DNA from 3 places in the Luteibacter sp. KNZ12-1A genome. Region 2 is predicted to be linked to each of the others. Evidence: predicted binding sites of a transcription regulator. Region 2 holds the regulator's gene; each other region holds the start of a gene.
The links. Region 2 encodes sigma-54, which starts transcription at its own class of promoters, with help from an activator protein. Its sites were predicted from a motif close to TGGCACGNGCNTTGC; they were not measured.
Positions count from the first base shown of each region.

Region 1: ACR9ZJ_RS03095 (flagellar basal body-associated FliL family protein) is a predicted target of sigma-54. The motif match lies at 2,151-2,165, and genes of this name have one in related genera.
Region 3: flgB (flagellar basal body rod protein FlgB) is a predicted target of sigma-54. The motif match lies at 3,101-3,115, and genes of this name have one in related genera.

Region 1 is NZ_JBPGXU010000007.1:24,476-29,537, forward strand. Features, by position in the region: gene fliN (flagellar motor switch protein FliN) at 1-284, opposite strand, end outside; gene fliM (flagellar motor switch protein FliM) at 553-1,569, opposite strand; gene ACR9ZJ_RS03095 (flagellar basal body-associated FliL family protein) at 1,586-2,077, opposite strand; gene ACR9ZJ_RS03100 (flagellar hook-length control protein FliK) at 2,281-3,378, opposite strand; gene fliJ (flagellar export protein FliJ) at 3,384-3,836, opposite strand; gene fliI (flagellar protein export ATPase FliI) at 3,836-5,062, opposite strand, start outside.
Region 2 is NZ_JBPGXU010000069.1:11,615-16,676, forward strand. Features, by position in the region: gene rapZ (RNase adapter RapZ) at 1-709, opposite strand, end outside; gene hprK (HPr(Ser) kinase/phosphatase) at 730-1,680, opposite strand; gene hpf (ribosome hibernation-promoting factor, HPF/YfiA family) at 1,896-2,246, opposite strand; gene ACR9ZJ_RS13640 (RNA polymerase factor sigma-54) at 2,365-3,846, opposite strand; gene lptB (LPS export ABC transporter ATP-binding protein) at 3,946-4,665, opposite strand; gene lptA (lipopolysaccharide transport periplasmic protein LptA) at 4,670-5,062, opposite strand, start outside.
Region 3 is NZ_JBPGXU010000007.1:46,989-52,050, forward strand. Features, by position in the region: gene flgF (flagellar basal-body rod protein FlgF) at 1-292, opposite strand, end outside; gene flgE (flagellar hook protein FlgE) at 327-1,553, opposite strand; gene ACR9ZJ_RS03205 (flagellar hook assembly protein FlgD) at 1,574-2,224, opposite strand; gene flgC (flagellar basal body rod protein FlgC) at 2,233-2,646, opposite strand; gene flgB (flagellar basal body rod protein FlgB) at 2,643-3,062, opposite strand; gene ACR9ZJ_RS03220 (chemotaxis protein) at 3,245-4,162, opposite strand; gene ACR9ZJ_RS03225 (methyl-accepting chemotaxis protein) at 4,319-5,062, shown strand, end outside.

The DNA.
Region 1 (5,062 bases), on a different contig from region 2:
CGGATACCGAACTTCTCGTTGATGACGACGACTTCGCCATGGGCGACGAGGGTGCCGTTGACGAACACGTCGAGCGGTTCACCGGCGGCGCGGTCGAGTTCCACGACGGAACCCTGGTTGAGCTGGAGCAGGTTGCGGATGCTGATCTTGGTCCGGCCCACTTCCATGGCCATGGTGACCGGGACGTCGAGGATGACGTCGAGGTTCACTTCGTTGCCGAGGCCGATGGACGAGGCCAGCGTGGCATCGTTGGCGTTTTCGATTTCGTCGAGCGTGGCGTTCATGTCGTTCCAGTGTTTTGCGTTGCAGAGGGGTTCGAAGCCCTGTGAAGCAAGCCGCGTGCCATGCGGTGGATGACGGTGGAACGGTGATGTCGGCTAGACGGATCAGGTACTTAGTGGTGAAGTCGGGACCGCGGTGAGCGAGTGACCTGTAGCGGCAGACGGAAAGCTGACGCTCGACGGCAGTTAGTCACCGTGACGGACCATTGGCGGCATGAGGGGGTATGCCGCCTGCCGGCGGATCGCCGCTGAAGCGGCTCCCACAACGGTGTCAGGCCGGTTCGGTGGTCGGCGGGGTGGGGACCGTGGTCGAACGGGGGGCCGTGCGGCGGAGCAGCGATTCGAACTGGATCGCCTTGTTGCCGCTGGAATTGGCCATGCGGCCACGGAAGATGGGTACATCCTCGGCGAACACCGTGGCCGTCTCGGGCAGGTTGATCGGGATGATGTCGCCCTTGCGCAGGTGCAGGAAGTCGCCGATGGTCAGGCGCGCCTCGGCCAGCATGGCGGTGACTTCCACTTCCGCATCGAGGAGTTCCTCGTGCAGGTTCTGGATCCAGCGGTCGTCGCGTTCGGCGCGGTCGCTCTGCACGCCCGCGTCGAGCAGCTCGCGAATCGGCTCGACCATCGAATACGGCAGGGTCAGGTGCACTTCGCCGCCACCGCCGTCGAGTTCGATATGAAACCGCGACACCACCACCGTCTCGGTGGGGCTCACGATATTGGCGAACTGCGGGTTGATCTCCGAATTCAGGAACTCGAAGTGCATCTTCAATACCGGTGCCCAGGCCTCGGCCATGGCGCCGAATGCCTCCTGGAGCACGATCTGGATCACCCGGTTCTCGGTCGGCGTGAAGTCGCGACCCTCGATGCGGGCGTGGTAGCGGCCGTCACCGCCGAAGAAATTGTCGATGACGGTGAAGACCAGGCGCGGCTCGAACACCATCAGGGCGGTGCCACGCAGGGGCTTGATGCGAATGAGGTTGAGGTTGCTCGGTACCGCCAGCGAATGCACGTACTCGTTGAACTTGGTCATCCTCACGCCAAGGACCGACACTTCGCACGACTTGCGCAGCACGTTGAACAGGTTGGCGCGGAAGTAGCGGGCGAAACGGTCGTTGACCATTTCCAGCGTGGGCAGGCGACCGCGGACGATGCGATCCTGCTGGGTGAAATCGTAGTCGAGGATGCCACCGGGCGGCGGAAGATCGACCTCGGTCTCGACCGCGCCACCTTCCACGCCCGCCAGGAGGGCATCGATTTCGTCCTGGGTAAGGATGTCCGTCATGGCCGCGAGGTTCCCATCACTGCATGATGAAGCTGGTGAAATAGACCGCGTCCACGCCCGGGCGCCCGATCTTTTCCTTCAGCACGCGCTGGATCTCGGCCAGTGCGGCGGCCTGGAGCTTCTGCTTGCCCTTCACGTCGGACAGCGACTTCATGTCCTGGGCCGAGAACAGCATCAGCAACGCGTTGCGGATCTCCGGGTCGGCCTGCCTGGCGGCGGCGATCGCTTCCGGATCGTGCGACATCACATTCACGCCCACCTGGAGGAAACGCAGCGCCGCCTCGTCCTGGAAGTTGACCACGAAGGCGGGATCGAGCTGGAGATAGACCGCCGGCTTCGACCTGGCCGCCTCGGCGGCATCTTCACCCGGCTTGCCATGGCCGCCTTTCAGCATGAACCAGCCACCGGCGCCACCGGCGGCCAGGACGACGAGCGCGCCGATGAGGAGCAGGCTGCCCTTCTTCTTTTTGCTGGGAGTCCCTTCGGCTTCTTTCGGTGCTGCGGCCATGCGTGAAAAACCTCTCGATACGGAATGCTGTGACGATGACGCCCTGGGACGTACCGTCAATGATGCGGGTGTTGCAAACGGCGTGCCATCCGGACGAGCCGTCTTTCAAACCGATACAGGGCGCCGTGGTGCGATTCGCCGGGCGGCGCCCCTCATAATCAGGTCGACAATTTGACGCTCGTCGGCTTTACGTCGACAGCGCGTCAGGCGACTTCATCGACCAGTCCGCGGGAAACGCGCGAGGTGACCGCCGTGGCGGCGACACCGGTCGCCTCGGTGTCGTTGGCCTGACCCGCCGTGCCCTGCCCCCCGTTCTCGCCACCGTGTTCCGCCTGGCGCTGGCCGACATCGGCCTGTCCCAGCGAAAGACCGTGATGGGCGAGCATGCTGTCCAACTGCGACAGCGTCTGCTGGACAGCGTGTACCGCCGCCGGGTGCTGCGCCAGGATCGCGACGTTGACCTTGCCGCCCTCCAGGCTGACACGTACATCCATGCTGCCGAGTTCTTCCGGGTGAAGCTTGATCCGGGCCTCCTTGACCTGCCCGGAGCCCATCCATGCGACCTGCTCGCCGAGTTCCTGGGCGAACTGCGGCGAGGTGGCCGGCTGCGTGGCCTGCACCTGCACGGCGGGCACGCCGCCCTGGTCGAGTCCTTGCGCATGTGCGAGGGGCATGGGACTGACGGCATCGGCGGCCGGCGAAGCATCGTCCTTCACCGCCGGAGCATCGCCCGATGCCGCCAGCAGCGAAGCGAACGGCGAGGCGATGGCGGCGGCCACGCCGCCACCGAAGGAGCCCGCCGGAGCGGCGGCACCGAGCGGAGCCTGGGCGCCGTCCTTCAGCGCGGCCGCTTCATCCATCGCCGCTTCCGTTCCCGGCAAGGCACCGGCCAATGCGGCGGCCGAACCGAGCGCCTCGCCAGCGACGGCCGCTCCATCCTTCAGCGTACCGAGCGCCTTCGTCGCCACGTCGGTCACCTTCGGCGGCACGCCGATCAGCGACAGCATGGTGGCGGCGATCGACGCGTCGTCCGCGGGCTTGTCGTCCTTCTTCGCCGGCGGTTCATCCGTGTCGCGCATGGCGTCCTTCGCGGTGGCGGCCTTCGCCACCGGTGCGGCATCGTCACTTGCCGCGGGTTCCTTCGCCTGCTTGTGCGAATCGCGCGCGCCGGCGTGCGCGGCGTCCAGCGCGGCATCGAAGCGCTTCGACGGGGGCGTACCGTCCGCGTCACGGCCGGCTGCCGGTGGAACGGCCGGGGCGGCGGGACGGGAAACGTTGACGGTGAGCGTGGCGTTGTTCATACGGATTACTCGTTCACATCGGTCGGCGTGGATGGACGTGGCTGGCGTCGATATTGCGAGCGTTCGTCGGCCTGTTCCTGCTCGCGGCGGTCCTGCGTCTTGCGTTCCTGCTCGCGATATTTCGTGGTGACCGAATCCAGTGCCTTGGCACGGCCACGCGCCTCGGTCCAATCCAGGCGCGCCCGTTCGAGCGCGCGTTCACGGCGCTGCACCTCACCCAGTTGCTGCACGATGGCCATGTCGATCTTCTGCAGGAATTGTTGCCGGTTGAGCAAGGCGCTCACGCCGATGCCATCGGGCATCTCGGCGTACTCGTTCCTGTAGCGACGCAGTTCCGTCAACTGACGCTCCGCATCGGCGAGCGCGTGCTGCTGCACGGCCAGCGCGCGCGTGGCGCCCTCTGCCCGCTCGGTAGCCAGGTCGACGACGGGCTGGAGGCGATCGGCGCGCGAGGCCATCAACCGGCCTCCGTGGTTTCGGCGAGGCCTGCTTCGGCCTCCTGGAGGTTCACCGGCACCTCGGTCTCCTGTTGCAGGAAGGCCGAAAGCCGCGGATAGAGCGCGATGGCTTCGTCGGTACGCGGATCGCTACCTTTCTGGTAGGCGCCCACGGCAATCAGGTCACGCTGCTGGCGATACGCCGAATACACCTGGCGAAAGCGCTGTGCCGACCGCATGTGTTCCTTGCCGACCACGGCGGGCATGACGCGGCTGATCGATGCCTCGATATCGATCGCGGGATAGTGTCCGGCCTCGGCCAGGTCGCGCGACAAGACGATGTGGCCATCCAGGATGGCCCGCGCGGAATCGGCGATCGGATCGTGGCGGTAATCGTCGCCCTCCGTGAGCACGGTATAGAACGCGGTGATCGAGCCGCGCCCTTCCGCGTCGTTGCCTGCCCGCTCGACCAGTGCGGGCAACATCGCGAACACCGACGGCGGGTAACCTTTCGTGGCCGGGGGCTCACCGATGGCCAACGCGATCTCACGCTGCGCCTGGGCGTAACGGGTGAGCGAATCCATGAGCAACAGCACGCGCTTGCCCTGGTCGCGGAAGTGCTCCGCGACGGCGGTGGCCACCTGCGCGCCACGCAGGCGCGACAGCGGCGGGGCATCCGCCGGTGCGGCGACGACGACGGCGCGACGGCGGCCTTCCTCGCCCAGCGTATGGTCGACGAACTCCTTCACCTCGCGGCCGCGTTCGCCGATCAGGCCCACCACGACGACATCGGCGTTGGTGAAGCGGGTCATCATTCCCATCAAGGTCGACTTGCCGACGCCCGAGCCGGCGAACAGGCCGATACGTTGACCGCGGCCCACCGTGAGCAGGGCGTTGATCGCCCGCACGCCGGTATCCAGGGGGGTGTCGATCGGCTGGCGGAGCATGGGATTGATCGGATCGCGACGCAACGGCGCGCGTTCGCGCGCGAGCAAGGGACCCTGCCCGTCCAGCGGAACGCCATCCGGCCCGATCACCCGGCCAAGCAGCGAATCGCCCACCGGAATACCCGAGACCGAGGCCACCGGGATGACCCGCGCGTTCGGCAACACGCCGTGCATTTCGCCCGTGGGCATCAATAACAGGCGTCCGTCCGAAAACCCGACCACCTCGGTTTCCAGCTGCTTGCCGTCGGCGCCCGCGACCATGCAACGGGCACCGACCGGCGCCTCGCAACCCACCGCCTC
Region 2 (5,062 bases):
GGGCGACGTCGGCATAGTATTCGCCTACCAGGGGGTTCGCGTCGAGGAATTCCCGGACGGGGAGGTCCTTGCCCGAGAACGGGCGCAGCCGCGGGTCCCAGTGGGGGTTGGGCAGGCAGCGCGCATCGAAGACGAAATCGGCATCGGAAGGGAGTCCGCGCCGGTAGGCGAAGGACTCGAACAGTAGCGTCGTGCCGTCGGAGGCGGCGGCGTAGCCGGTGGCGAACAGGCGGCGCAGCTGGTGCACGTTCAGGTCGCTGGAGTCGATGACCTTCTCCGCGATCGAGACCAGCGGGCGAAGCAGCTTTCGTTCCTGGGCGATGGAATCGGCCAGCGACAGCTTCTCGGCCGCCAGGGGATGGCGGCGGCGCGTCTCGGAGTACCGCTTGATGAGGACATCGTCACGGCTGTCGAGGAAGATCAGGTGCACGTGCACGCCGGCGGAAGACAGCTCCGACAGCACGTGCGGCATGCGCGAGAGGTCGACACGGCGGTTACGCACGTCCACGCCCACGGCGATGCGCTTGCGCGGCCCGTGCTCACCCTGGCTGACGGCGGCGACCAGCTGCGGGATCAGTTCCGCCGGCATGTTGTCGACGCAATAGAACTCGAGGTCTTCCAGCGCACGCAGGGCGACGGTCTTGCCGCCACCGGACATGCCGGTAAGCACCACGAGGTGGATGGCATCGGGATCGACGATAGGGCTCATGACTTCGTCGCTCACGGCGGTCACCACGGGGAGAAGCGGCGCATCTGGTGCGCCTGGCGGTCGATGAAGGTCTGCGCCGGGTCGATGCCCTTGGCCTTCAGCACATGGTTGCGCACCGCGGCCTCGACCAGCACCGCCAGGTTGCGGCCCGGCGCGACGGGAATGGTGATCTTGGGCACGTCGACATCGAGCACGTTGCGCCGGCTGACATCGCCGGTGAGACGGGTCATGGCGTCGGTGTCCTCGCCTTCGCGCAGCGGCTTGAGGTGGACGACCAGGCGCAGGTACTTGGACGGTTTCACCGCGGTGTGGCCGAACATCTCCCGGATGTTCAACACGCCCAGGCCGCGCACCTCCAGGAGGTCCTGCAGCAACTCGGGGCAGGCGCCGTCGATGACGTCGGGGGCGATGAGGGTGAATTCGGTGGCATCGTCGGCGACCAGGCGATGGCCTCGGCTGATCAGTTCCAGGGCCAGTTCGCTCTTGCCCGAGGCGGGCTCGCCGGTGATCAGCACGCCGATGGAGAAAACTTCCAGGAACACGCCGTGCAGGGTGACCCGTGGCGCCAGGGTACGGGCCAGGTGGTATTGCAGGTAGGTGAGCAGTTCATGGCCGCGCTTGGTGCTCTGCCACAGCGGCGTGTCCGTTTCCTCGGCCACCTCGCGCAGGTCGGCGGGGATGGACTGTTCCTTGGTGACGATCAGGGCGGCGGGCTGGTAGGCGGCGATCTTGTGGATGACTTCCCAGCGCTGGCGCGAATCGAGCCCATCGAGGAAGTTGAGTTCCTCGGTACCGATGATCTGCACCTTGTTGGGGTAGATCACATTGAGGTAGCCGACCAGCGAGGGACGCCGGCTCTGCTTGGCGTTGGGCTCGAGCACGCGTGATTCCCCACGCATGCCGGCGGCCCAGCGCAAGGCCATGCGCTCGTGTACCCCGTCGAAGAGTTGTCTGGCGGTAAGCCGGTCCACGCTTTGGGTCCCTTGAAGAGAAAAGCCGGCACGCGGGCGGCCGGCTTGCTCGTATATTGTGCCACAAGGGTTGGGAGCGGCCGGCCGTGAGGGGGCTTGTTGTGCCCTTGAAGGTGGGAAGCGGCCTGGGCCGCGATGGGGCTTGCGGCAAGGCTGTTCGCGCGCCAGCGCGCTTTCCCACCCGCCAGCGCGCTTCCCACCCGGGGAATCGGACCTCAGCTGCTGGCGACGCGTCCGTCACGAACCTCGTGATTGTGGTGGTCTTTCAGTTTTTCCTTGTGCTTCTTCAGCTGGTCGGCCAGCTTGGCGATCATCGCGTCGATCGCCGTGTACATGGTGTCGTTCTTGTTGTCGTCTTCGAGGCGGGCAATACCGTCGGCGTGCAGGCGCGTACCCGCGCAATGCAGGGTGCCGCCGGCCTTGTGCTCGTTCTTGTCGACGGAAAGGACCACGTCGAGGGCTTTGATGTTGTCGAAAAGGCGTTCGAAGCGGCCGACTTGCTGTTCCACGCGCTCACGCAGGGCGGGGGTGATATGGATGTGCTGGCCGCTGATCTGGATTTGCATTGACGCCTCCTTCTTGCTGAGGGTGTCGCCTTGTGGCGACGAGATCGGAACGGCGAGGTGCCGTTCCTCTAGCCTTGAACCTATGGGACCGTAGACCTCCGATGGGGTTCCGTTCGCGTCAACTGGCGCGGACGCGTTCGCTGGAACTCGGGATGCGCATGGCTTCGCGGTACTTGGCCACCGTACGTCGTGCCACCTGAATACCGCGTCGATGCAGTTCCTCCGCCAGTGCCTGGTCGGACAGGGGCCGACGCGCGTCCTCGGCCATGATGAGCTTGCGCAGCATGGCCTGGATCGCGGTGGCGGACGCGGTGCCACCGTCCTCGGTGGCCACGCCGCTGGAGAAGAAATGTTTCAATTCGAAGGTGCCACGCGGCGTATGCATGTATTTGCGCGTGGTCACCCGGGAGATCGTGGACTCGTGCATGCCCACTTCCTCGGCCACTTCGCGCAACACCAGCGGGTGCATGGCCTCGGGGCCGTAGTCGAGGAACGCGCTTTGCCGACGGACGATCACATCGGCCACCTTCTGCAAGGTCTCGGCCCTGGACTGCAGGCTCTTGAGCAGCCAGCGTGCCTCCTGCAGCTGCCCCTTCATCCAGGTGGCGTCGTCGCCTCGGGCCCGCGCGATGAGGTTGCAATAGTGCTGGTTGAGGCCCAGCCGGGGCTGGGAGTCGGGATTGAGGCTGACCTGCCAGCGCCCGTTCTCGCGTCGGGCGTAGACGTCGGGTGCCACGTATTCGACGGGCGTGGCATCCAGCGCGGCGCCGGGACGGGGGTCGAGGCTGCGTATGAGGCTCGCCGCGGCGGCCACGTGGGCCTCGGGTGCCTTGAGCCGGCGGGCGATCTTGGCGGTGTCGTTGCGCGCCAGCAGTTCCAGTTCCTCGTTCACGATGCGGATCGCGAGTTCGCGATGCGGGGTGTCGAGCGAGAACTGGGAAAGCTGGCAGAACAGGCAGTCGCGCAGGTCGAGGCTGGCGATACCCGTGGGGTCGAAACGTTGCACGCGCTGGCGAACGGCCTCGATCTCCCCGGCGGTCGCATGCAACTCGGCGGGCAAGGCGGCTTCCACCGCTTCCACGCCGTCATGCAGGTAACCGTCCTCATCGAGCGCGTGGATGATCGCGGTGGCGATGGCGTGGTCGCGGGGCGAGAACTGCGACAGGTTGAGCTGCCACTCCAGGTGTTGCTGGAGGCTTTCCGGCGCGGCGTTCTGCGGCTCGAAACCATCCTCGTCGAGACCGCCGCTGCGGGAAGATGCACCGGCGTAGTCGCCGGCCTCGCCGTGGAACCGGTCATCGTCCCATTCCGGCGCGAGTTCCTCCGACGGCGTGACGGTGGATTCCTCATCCTCCTTCGACGCCTTGACCGGGATGTCTTCTCGCGAGGGGAATTCCGGAGCCTCATAGCCGTCTTCCGCGGCCGGCTCCGTTTCGGACTCGGCGTCTTCCGCGAACTCGAGCAAGGGGTTGCTTTCCGCGATCTGGCGGAGTTCGGCCTCGAGCTCAAGCTGTGACAGTTGCAGAAGGCGGATGGCCTGCTGCAACTGCGGCGTCAGCGTGAGCTGCTGATGGAGGCGAAACTGGAGTCCGGGTTTCATGCCTGCGACGCTTGGGGTTCCCGATCCATCGTAACCCCTTACGGGCCCCGCAAACCAGCGTCGCGCGGAGACGGCTTCGCGAAAGGAAAACGGGCGCCGTCAGATTCGGAATTCACGGCCCAGATACACTTCCCGTACCTTTTCATCGGCGAGGATGTGCTGAGGCGTGCCGCGGGAAAGTACCTCTCCGTCGTTCAGGATGTACGCGCGGTCACAGATGCCGAGGGTCTCGCGCACATTGTGATCGGTGATCAGCACGCCGATCCCGCGCTCCTTCAGGTGGCGGACGATGCGCTGGATCTCGCCCACCGAGATGGGATCGACGCCCGCGAACGGTTCGTCGAGCAGCATGTAGCGGGGACGCGCGGCGAGGGCGCGGGCGATCTCCACGCGGCGGCGTTCGCCGCCGGACAGGCTGATGCCTTTTTGCTCGGCGATATGCGAGATCTTCAACTCGTCCAGCAGGCTCTCCAACTCGTCCTCGCGCTGCTTCTGGGTCATGCCTTCACGCAATTCCAGCACGGCCAGGATGTTGTCCGACACGCTGAGTCGCCGGAACACCGAGGCCTCCTGCGGGAGATAGCCGATACCCAGCTTGGCGCGGGCATGCATCGGCAGTCCGGTGATGTCTTGCTGATCGAGCTTGATGGAGCCGGCGTCGGCCTGGATGAGGCCCACCACCATGTAGAAGCAGGTGGTCTTGCCGGCGCCGTTGGGGCCGAGCAGGCCGACCACCTCGCCTTCACGGATGGAAAAGGCGAAATCGCGAACCACCTGGCGCGCGCGGAAGCGCTTCTGCAGGCCTTGGGCTGAAAGCATCGGGTCAGGGCTTCTTCGTGTCGGGTGCCGGCGTCGCGGGCGTCGCCGGGGCGGCGGCCGGCTTGTTCTTCGGCTGGAAGGTCATGTGCACGGGGGCGGCGCCATTGCTCTCGCCGGTCATCGTGCTGTCCTTGGTGTTGTAGGTGAGCTTGTCGCCTTCGGCGCTGCCCTTGGCCGGCTGCTTGACCTTGGCATTGCCCGTGAGGACGGCGAAGTCCTGGTCGACCTTGTAGTCGATGTTCAGCGCCTGGCCGTCCATCGGTTCGTTCTGCTCGTCGAGCTGGTGAATGGTGGCCGGCTTGCCGTCGACCACCACGCGGGTGATGTTGTTGTCGGCATCCAGGTAGCCGGTGGCCTTGTCGCCGGTGATCTTCAGCGTGCCCTGGGTGAGGATCAC
Region 3 (5,062 bases), on a different contig from region 2:
CTTCCGTACCGTCCGGCGTCTGCACCGCGATCCAGCCGTCGCCCCGCACCGCGATGTCGAGGTCGTTGCCCGTCTGCATCTGGTTGCCCGCGGTCATGTCCCAACCGGTGCCCTGGGCCACGCCGTTGACGCGGGTCTGCAGGCCGTCGCCCTGCACGGGCAGGCTCTGGAAGGCCGACAGTTCCGCCTTGAATCCAGCGGTGTTGGCGTTCGCGAGGTTGTGTGCCACCTCGGCCTGCGCACGCATGATCTGCGTGGCGCCGGTCATCGCGACATATACGGAGCGGTCCATGGTGGTCCTCGGAAGCCGTCGGGCGCGGGCGCGCTTAGTTGCGGATGTTGATGATGGTCTGGGTCAGCTTGTCGTCGGTCGAGATCACCTGCGCGTTCGCCTGGTAGTTGCGCTGCGCCTTGATCATGTTGACCAGCTGGGCGGTCAGGTCGGCGGTGTTCGACGATTCGAGCGAACCGGCCTGGATCGTGCCGACATCGCCGGAGTTGGCGACGCCACGGATAGGCTGGCCCGATTCCGACGACGGCACCCAGTTGGTGTCGTTGAGCTGGCGAAGGCCCTGGTTGTTCGCGAAGGTGGCGATCGCCAGCTGGCCCAGCGGCGTGGACACGCCATTGGAATAGATGGCCGAGACGGTACCGTCCTTCGCCACGTCGATCTTGGAGAACGTGCCGGCCGCGTAACCGTCGTTGAGCACGGCCGTGGTGGCGAAGGTATTGCCGAACTGCGTGACCTTGTTCATGTCGATGGTCAGGTCCATCGGCGCGGCGCCCGGGTTCGGCGATACCGCGCCGAAATTCAGCTTGCCGCCGTTGGTCGGCACCAGCGCGCCGCCCGAATTGAAGGCCATCTGCTGCGGGGTGCCGACCTGCGTGCCGTCCACCGTCATGCTCACGTTCCACGTGTTCGCCGCGGTCGCGTCCTTCACGTAGTACAGGTTGACCGTGTGCGAAGCACCGAGCGAGTCGTAGGCCTGAAAGGTCGACAGGTTGTTGTAGGTCTGGTCGTTCGTCGGATCGAACGCGCCGCCGGTCGGCGCCGTGGCGTTGGACGGCAGGTTCGCCGTGAGGCCGATGGCGGAGCTGGCCTTGGCCGGGCTGGAGCCGTTGGTGATCTTGAGGTCGGTGAGGCTGCTGATGTCGAAGCCGCCCGCGGCGGTCGGCGGGTAGGCCTGCACGAACTGGCCCGTGGCGTTGACGATGTTGCCGTTCTCGTCGGGATGGAAGTTGCCTGCGCGCGAGTACGAATAACCCGCGCCGTCACGGAGCGTGAAGAAACCCGCGCCGCTGAGGGCGAAATCGTAGGAGTTGCCGGTCTGGGTGACGTTGCCGTCGCCGAACTGCTGGGCGATGTTGGTCAGGCGCACGCCGCTGCCGGCGGCCGTGGCCGAGAGGTTCTCGCCAGCGACGGAATAGACCTGCGAAAACTCGGCGCGCGAGCCCTTGAAGCCGACCGTGTTCACGTTGGCGATGTTGTTGGCGGTGACTTCCAGGTCGGAAGACGCCGCGTTGATGCCGCTGAGGGCGATGTCGAAAGGCATGGTGGGTTTCCTCGCTGGAATTACAGGATTTGTGCGATCTGGCTGAGCAGGGCACCGCCGTAGCCGGCCACCTGCACGTAGGTTCCGTCGGTACCCGAGGCGCCGACGCCTTCCACCTTGCCGCGAACGAAGGTATCGATCGCGGTCCCGCCGGAAGTAGCGGATATCTTGTAGACGCCATCGGCGAGCTGCGTGCCGTCGTCGGACTTGCCGTCCCAGGTGAACGGGACGAGGCCGGCGTCGGGCTGGCCCAGCGATATCGTGCGGACGACGTTCCCGGCCGAATCCTTGACCTGCACGTTCACGTAGGTACCCGACGTACCGACATTGACGGCACCGCCGAACGTGCCGTCGGTGAGCTTGCCGGCCGTGGACGGCACCAGCACCTCCTGGCCCACCAGGGCCGCGGCACGCACGAACTGGTCGCCGCTGAGGTTCGTGGCCAGCGAGTCGAACGACTGCTGAAGTTCCTGCGTGGCGGCCACCTGGGAGAACTGCGCCATCTGGGCCACCATCTGGGTGGAGTCCATGGGCTTGGTCGGGTCCTGGTTGGTCATCTGGGTGACCATCAGCTTGAGGAAATCCGACTGGCTCAGCGTCTGCTGCTGAAGCTGGCCCGAGGAAGACTGGGTGGTGGGCGTTGAGCTGCCGTTGACGGTATCGACTGCCATGGGAATCCTTACTTGCCGAGGTCCAGCGTCTTCTGCATGAGCTGCTTGGCGCTGTTCATGACTTCGACGTTGTTCTGGTAGGAGCGCGACGCGGAGATCATGTTGACCAGCTCGTCGACCGGATTGACGTTGCTCGAATACACATAGCCATTGGCATCGGCGAGCGGGTTGGACGGCTCGAAGCGCGACTGCACCGGCGCCTGGCTTTCGGTGACGCCGAGCGTGCGCACGCCTTCGTTTTCCATTTGCCCGTTCACCTGGCGCTGCACCGCCGAGAACAACGGCTGCTTCGCCCGGTAGGCTCCGGCTTCGCTGCTGGCGAGGCTGTCCGCGTTGGCCATGTTGCTGGCCGTGGTGTTGAGACGCGCCGATTGCGCGGCCATGCCGGAACCGGCGACGTCGAAGATCTTGAGCAGGCTCATGAACTGGACCCTGTGATGGCGAGGCGCATGGTGTGGATCTGCCCGTTGATGAAGCCGAGCGACGCCTGGTAGTGGATGGCGTTGGCGGCGAACTGCGCCTGCTCCACCTGGGTATCGACGGTGTTGCCGTCCATCGTCGGCTGGGTCTCGACGCGGTAAGCGAGCTTCTGCGCATCGGCGAGGGCCATGGCGGGATTGCCGCCGATGTGTCCTGCCTCCGTGGCGGTCATCTGCAGGGTGTTGCCGTCGACGGCGCCGGTGGCGGCGGCCATCACCTTGCGAAAATCGAGATCGCGGGCGAGAAAGCCCGGGGTATCGGCGTTGGCGAGGTTCGAGGAAATCACCTCGGCACGGCTCTGCCACAGGCCAAGGGCCTGGGCGTGAACGCCGAACAGCGCATCGGGTTTGTCGATCATGGGCTCTGCCCTCTCGTGACCTTGGCCCGAGGGGTTGAGCAATTCGCGTGCCACGCGAGGAAGGTGCGGGTGAAACGGCGTCGTGGCGCCGTTTTCAACGATGGGTGGCCGGGTCCGCGCGGTGCCGTGTCGGAATTCCGGCGCCCGCCTGCGTCACATCGCTGACAGGGCGCCGGCCGCCATCAGGCCGGCAACAACTCGAGCACGGCGGTAGCCAGCACGTCAGGCTGGAACTTCGCGATGAAGCGATCGGCGCCGACCCGTTCCACCATCGCCTCGTTGAACACGCCGCTCAGGGAACTGTGCAGCAGGATCTTGAGGTGACGCAGCTGGGTGTCCTCGCGGATGGCGCGGGTGAGTGCGTACCCGTCCATCGCCGGCATCTCGATGTCGGACACCACCAGGGCGATCCGCTCGGCGGCCGGCCCCATCGCCAGGCTGCGCAGCATGTCGAGCCCTTCGCTGCCATCCTTGGCCACCACGCACTCCAGGTCCATCTTGCGGAAGAGTTCGACCAGTTGTGTCCGGGCGACGAGGGAGTCGTCCACCACCAGCACGCGGCGATTCGACGCCTGCTGCACATGGGCGGCCTGCTGCACGCGTTCGGACAATTCCGCCACGCGTGGATCGACGCTGGCCAACACCTGCTCGACGTCGACCACCGCCATCAGGTTGCCGTCCAACCGGGTCACCGCGTTCACACGTGGGCCGTAGCCCAACGCGGCGGGCGGCGCCGCCAGGTTGCCGCCGTCCACGTGGACGATGCGGTCCACGTCGGAGACAAGGAAACCCTGCACCGACCGGTTGAACTCGGTCACGATCAGATGCGCTCCGTCCTCCGCGGCGAGCGATGGGTAGCCCATGGCCGCGGCGAGATCGACCACCGGGATGGTGCTGCCGCGGTAGTCGAAGCTGCCCGCGACGAGCTCGTGCATGCTGGGCATCCGCTCCAGCCGTGGCCGGCGCAGCACCTCGCGCACCTTGAACACGTTGATGCCGAAGGCCTGGCCGTCGCCCAGCCGGAACAGCAGCATCGCCACGCGGTTATGGCCCGCGAGGCGGGTGAAGGTTTCCACGGTATCGAGGAGCGGTCGGGCCATGGGTGCGCGTGCGTCTACGGAAGATGTCGCGGAACGTATCGGCCGGGGGCGGGCGAGCTTGAGGCGCGCCTCATGGCACGACGATTGCTTGGCTCAAGAAGCCGGCCTTCCTACCGATGTAGTGAGGCGACTACCCGACAAAGCGAAAGCGAAATCATGACCCTCCTCTGGAGCCAGCACGTCCGCCTCCTAGCCCACGCCGCCGCCAGCGGTGACGCCGCGCGCGTGCGGGCGCTCGCCGCCCAGTATCCGGCGGCCGCGAGCGCGCTGGGTGCCCTGCTCAAGCCCGCCGAGCCACGTACCGCGGCGGCGACGACCATCCAGGCGATCGAGCAACAGGGCATGGTGTTGACCAACGCCCAGGCGCTGGGCACGACCCTTCAGGAACTCGGCACCGCCGTCGAAGGCGCGCGCGATACCGCCGGTCGATTGACGGAGGCCAGCGCCAGGATTTCGACGGCGATCGACCAGGCCCATGCCGGCGTCGCCGGGATGGCCGATGCCGGCAACCAGGGACAAACCACGTCGGCCGAACTCGACGGCCAACTGCGCCTGCTGCGTAGCGCCTTGTCGGGGATGAGCCGCAACCATGCCCAGTTCGCCGATTATTTCACCGCCATCCGCAAGCTCACGGCCGCGGTGCAGGACATCGCCCACCAGACCAATCTCGTCGCGTTGAACGCCGCGATCGAGGCGGCTCGTGCCGGTGAAGCCGGTCGTGGCTTCGCGGTGGTGGCCGACGAAGTGAAGCAACTGGCGGAAAAAACCACGCAGGCGACCGCCGAGATCGACCAGGTCACCCAGGCGGTGGGCGAATTCTCCGGGCATCTCGACGAGGCCGTGCAGACCAGCCTGCGCCGCCTCGACCAGTCCCAGTCCGGCATCGCCGGCATGCAGGCC